One region of the Vibrio rumoiensis genome, then DNA from elsewhere that is predicted to be linked to it. Evidence: predicted binding sites of a transcription regulator. Region 1 holds the regulator's gene; the other holds the start of a gene.
The links. The regulator MetJ, encoded in region 1, represses methionine synthesis genes. The targets are predictions, from matches to a motif close to TTAGACNTNTANANGTCTAA.

Region 1 (2,208 bases):
AACGTTTTGCTGGATTGGATTCTATTGATATTCAGGTTAAGCATCGTACTATCGACGAGTTTGTTGATACGGTGGCTAATATTGCTGATACTTTTGGTGGCATTAACCTAGAAGATATTAAAGCGCCAGATTGCTTTGAGATTGAGCGCCAACTGATTGAGCGTTGTGACGTGCCTGTTTTCCATGATGATCAGCACGGTACGGCGATTGTGACGGCAGCCGGTATGCTGAATGCAATAGAGCTACAGGGCAAGAAGCTGTCTGAGTGTAAAATTGTTTGTTTAGGCGCAGGTGCTGCGGCAGTCGCCTGTATGGAGCTACTGATCAAATGTGGCGCATTACGTGAAAAAATCTACATGCTTGATCGTAAAGGCGTGATTCATACACGTCGTGATGACTTGAATGAGTACAAACAATTGTTTGCTAACAACACTGATATGCGTACTTTGGAAGATGTGATTGAAGGCGCGGATTTATTCCTAGGTGTATCTGGTCCAAATCTGTTACCACCAGAAGCGCTTGCGTTAATGGCTGATAAGCCGATTGTGTTTGCTTGTTCAAACCCTGATCCTGAAATCAAGCCAGAGTTAGCCATCAAAGTCCGTAATGACTTAATCATGGGTACGGGTCGTAGTGATTATCCGAACCAAGTTAATAACGTTATTTGTTTCCCATTCATTTTCCGTGGCGCATTAGATGTTCGTGCCAGTGAAATTAATACCGAAATGAAATTGGCGGCAGTTGAAGCGATTCGTCAATTAGCGAAACAAGAAGTACCAGCCGAAGTATTAAAAGCGGCAGGGGTTGAAGCGCTATCATTTGGTCCGGATTACATCATTCCAAAACCAATGGATCCGCGTTTATTGTCTGAAGTGGCTGGTGCGGTTGCTCGTGCTGCGGTTGAGTCTGGTGTCGCACGTATCGAATTGCCGGATCAGTATAAGTAAAAAATAAACTCGAATACTAGGGCGCTTCGCTTCTTGTCGCTCGAATACAATAAAGCCCGCTCAAATGATTTGAGCGGGCTTTATTTTTTCTTTTTCGAAAAACGAGTTACGACAATCCGAGTAACGTATTAATCATCAAACGCTTCGAATTCAATGCCCATTTCGGTCATTAAGCGTTTTACTTCGGTTGGGATATCGTCTGGTCGATCTTTACGCAAATCTTCATCTGTTGGTAAAGGTTGGCCAGTATAAGCATGTAAGAATGCTTCACACAGTAGTTCACTGTTGGTCGCATGACGCAAGTTGTTGACTTGGCGGCGAGTGCGTTCATCGGTTAAGACTTTAAGAACCTTTAATGGAATAGAAACTGTGATCTTTTTGACTTGTTCACTCTTTTTTCCATGCTCTGCATACGGGCTAATGTACTCACCATTCCAATCTGCCATCACGCACCTTCGTTATTTAATATCTGTAATTAGTGGCTGAATGCCAATTTTAGGTGCATTTACTGCCGAAAGTAAAGACACTTAGATGGCTAGAGGTCTTGACGTCTCAATTTGTGAGGGATAAAGTATCACTCTGTCTAGCTTAAGAATAAACCATTGCAGGGTGATTTATGTGATCGCTCTTGTTTTAAAAGCGGTAAAATAATGTCTCTTTTAAAATTGAGTTGGTGCAAATAGCACTTTGGTTATATTTGGGTATAGTAGGTTTTAGTATCAGCCTCTGTGTATATTGATTGCGAATGCAAAAGGAAAGGAATACGCCAATGAGTTCAAGAAAGCCAGCAACAGTCGCGGTTCGTACCGGTATTGAATCGGATAGCCAATTTCACGCGGTCGTTCCGCCTATTTATTTATCGACCAATTATGGCTTTCCTGCTTTTGGTGAAGTGCCTAAGTATGACTATACTCGCTCAGGTAATCCAAACCGTGGTTTACTTGAACAGGCGTTATCTGAACTTGAAGAAGGTGCTGGTGCGGTGATCACCAATTGCGGTACTTCAGCACTCAATTTATGGGTTTCAGCCTTTATTGGCCCTGATGATCTGATTGTTGCCCCACATGACTGTTATGGCGGCACTTATCGCTTATTTAATACTCGAGCACAAAAAGGCGACTTTAAAGTTCAGTTTGTTGACCAATCAAACCAAGCTGAATTTGATGCTGCGATTGCTCAAAAGCCTAAATTGATTTTATTAGAAACCCCCTCAAACCCATTAGTGCGAGTGGTGGATATTGCTAAAGCTTGCACAAAAGCT
Region 2 (2,208 bases), 1.4 Mb from region 1:
CGGCAAATAAGCGTCGCCATAATCCTTTGCCTAATGGTTTACTGGTGATTAACCCTTGGCGTGAAAATTCACTGATTGCCCAGTTGGGTAACGCCGCCACACCTAATCCAGCCGACACCATTTGTACCAACATTAAAGTATTATCCGCTTGTTTCCATTTCGCTGGTTCAACGCCGGCAGGTTGCAGGAAATGTTTTACCACATCTAAACGCTGTTTTTGTACTGGATAGGAAAGCATCGTCGTTGCGGCTAGATCTTTGGGTTCGATGAATTCTTTCTCAGCCAATGGATGATTAGTGGCAGTGATTAAACGCATTTCAAAATCAAATAACGGTTCATAATGTACTTCAGAGCGCGGCTGAATATCGGATGTGATCACCAAGTCTAATTCACCCGCCACCAATGCAGGTAAGGGCTCAAAGCCAAAGCCTGATGAAAAATCAAGCGTGACGCTCGGCCATGCGATTTGATACTCCTTTAATGCAGGCATCAGCCACTGAAAACAAGAGTGGCATTCGATTGCCATGTGCAGACGACCATTCATATCTTCTTTTAAACTCGCGATATCATTTTCTGCTCGGGCAATTTTGGGCAGTACTTCATCGGCCACCTTTAAAATGATTGTGCCTTCTGAGGTAAATTTGATCGGGCGAGTTTTACGTAGAAATAGTTTCCCCCCAATACGAGATTCAAGATCTTTCAATTGATGGGATAACGCCGATTGGGTGAGGTGCAGGGCGGTCGCGGTCGCAGTTAATGAGCCGGTATCACGTAAGACTGACAATGTCCGTAAATGCTTTATTTCTATCATTACTCATCCTCATGATGAAAAACTTTCCCTTAGAATTACTAATAATACCAATCGTACTAATTATCTGTTCATCCTTGCTTGTTAAAATGCTTGATAACTGCGTTAAACTTTTCGTTTATGAAGAAGTTGACTGTAGAATAACTACTTATCGAAAATTTTTGCCTTGTTCTCAAGCCTTTTCCCGTCGCAATTTCTGACCACCTAATTAGCGTGATTGGTATAAAACTACTCCCTTATTGCCTTTATGTAAACGTCTAGATGGCTATTTGTCGTTATATGTTGAATTAATTTCATAATGATTGTGAATGAATAGACATTGCTCATGTTGATAGAAAGGCAGATGATTTAGCCATCTAGACGGATTTCGAATCGATAAGGTTTTGCTTCGAGATCCGAGTAACGAAAGTTTAAATTCATGAAAAGGCAGGGACAGTATGACGACACAAACCAAAACCATCACCCATATTCTCGGTTATCCACGCATTGGTGAAAAACGTGAGCTGAAATTTGCTCAAGAACAATATTGGAAAGGCGAGATTGATCAAAATGCCTTAAAAGCAGTAGGTAGTGAATTGCGTCAGCGCCATTGGAATGACCAAGCGGCGAGCGGTTTAAGTTATGTTGCGGCGGGTGATTTCGCATGGTATGACCATGTACTCACAACCAGTCTTCTTCTTGGTCATGTGCCAGCAAGACATTCGAATGGCGGTTTTCCAGACTTAGACACTTTGTTTAAAGTCGCTCGTGGCCAATCTTCAAATTCGGAGTCGTCTGCTTGTGGCTGTGGCTCCAATCATGAAGAAAGCGCAGGGGCAGCGGCATCGGATATGACGAAATGGTTTAATACCAATTATCACTATATTGTGCCGGAGTTTAGCCAAGACGACAGTTTCCAAGTGAGTTGGCCACAACTATTTGACGAAATAAACCAAGCGATTCAAGCCGGCCACAATGTGAAGCCAGTATTATTAGGGCCGCTCAGTTATTTATATTTAGGTAAAGAAGTCAATGAAGACGAAGTGGCCAATGGCTTTGATCGTTTATCACTATTGGCTCGAATCCTGCCTGCTTATCAAGCGATTCTTGCAAAATTAAAAGCGCTGGGTGTCGAGTGGGTACAAATTGATGAGCCGATTTTAAGCCTAGAGTTAGAAGATAAATGGTCGAGTGCGTTTAAACTGGCTTACCAAATCCTTCAAGGAGAAGTGAAGCTATTATTGACCACGTACTTTGATTCTGTGGAAGATAATCTCGCTAAAATTGTTGAGCTACCAGTGAATGGTTTGCATATCGATTTATCCGCATCACCTGAGCAATTAGAAGCGGTCAATAAAGCGATTCCTCAAGACTGGGTATTATCGGTTGGGGTGATTAATGGTCGTAACGTATGGCGTGCC

Region 2: a site for MetJ is predicted at 1,058-1,077, ahead of metE (5-methyltetrahydropteroyltriglutamate--homocysteine S-methyltransferase). Genes of this name have one in related genera too.

The regions. Positions count from the first base shown of each region.
Region 1 covers NZ_AP018685.1:238,379-240,586, forward strand. The annotation lists gene VRUMOI_RS01080 (malic enzyme-like NAD(P)-binding protein) at 1-947, shown strand, start outside; gene metJ (met regulon transcriptional regulator MetJ) at 1,076-1,393, opposite strand; gene VRUMOI_RS01090 (O-succinylhomoserine (thiol)-lyase) at 1,717-2,208, shown strand, end outside.
Region 2 covers NZ_AP018685.1:1,607,129-1,609,336, reverse strand. The annotation lists gene metR (HTH-type transcriptional regulator MetR) at 1-811, opposite strand, end outside; gene metE (5-methyltetrahydropteroyltriglutamate--homocysteine S-methyltransferase) at 1,246-2,208, shown strand, end outside.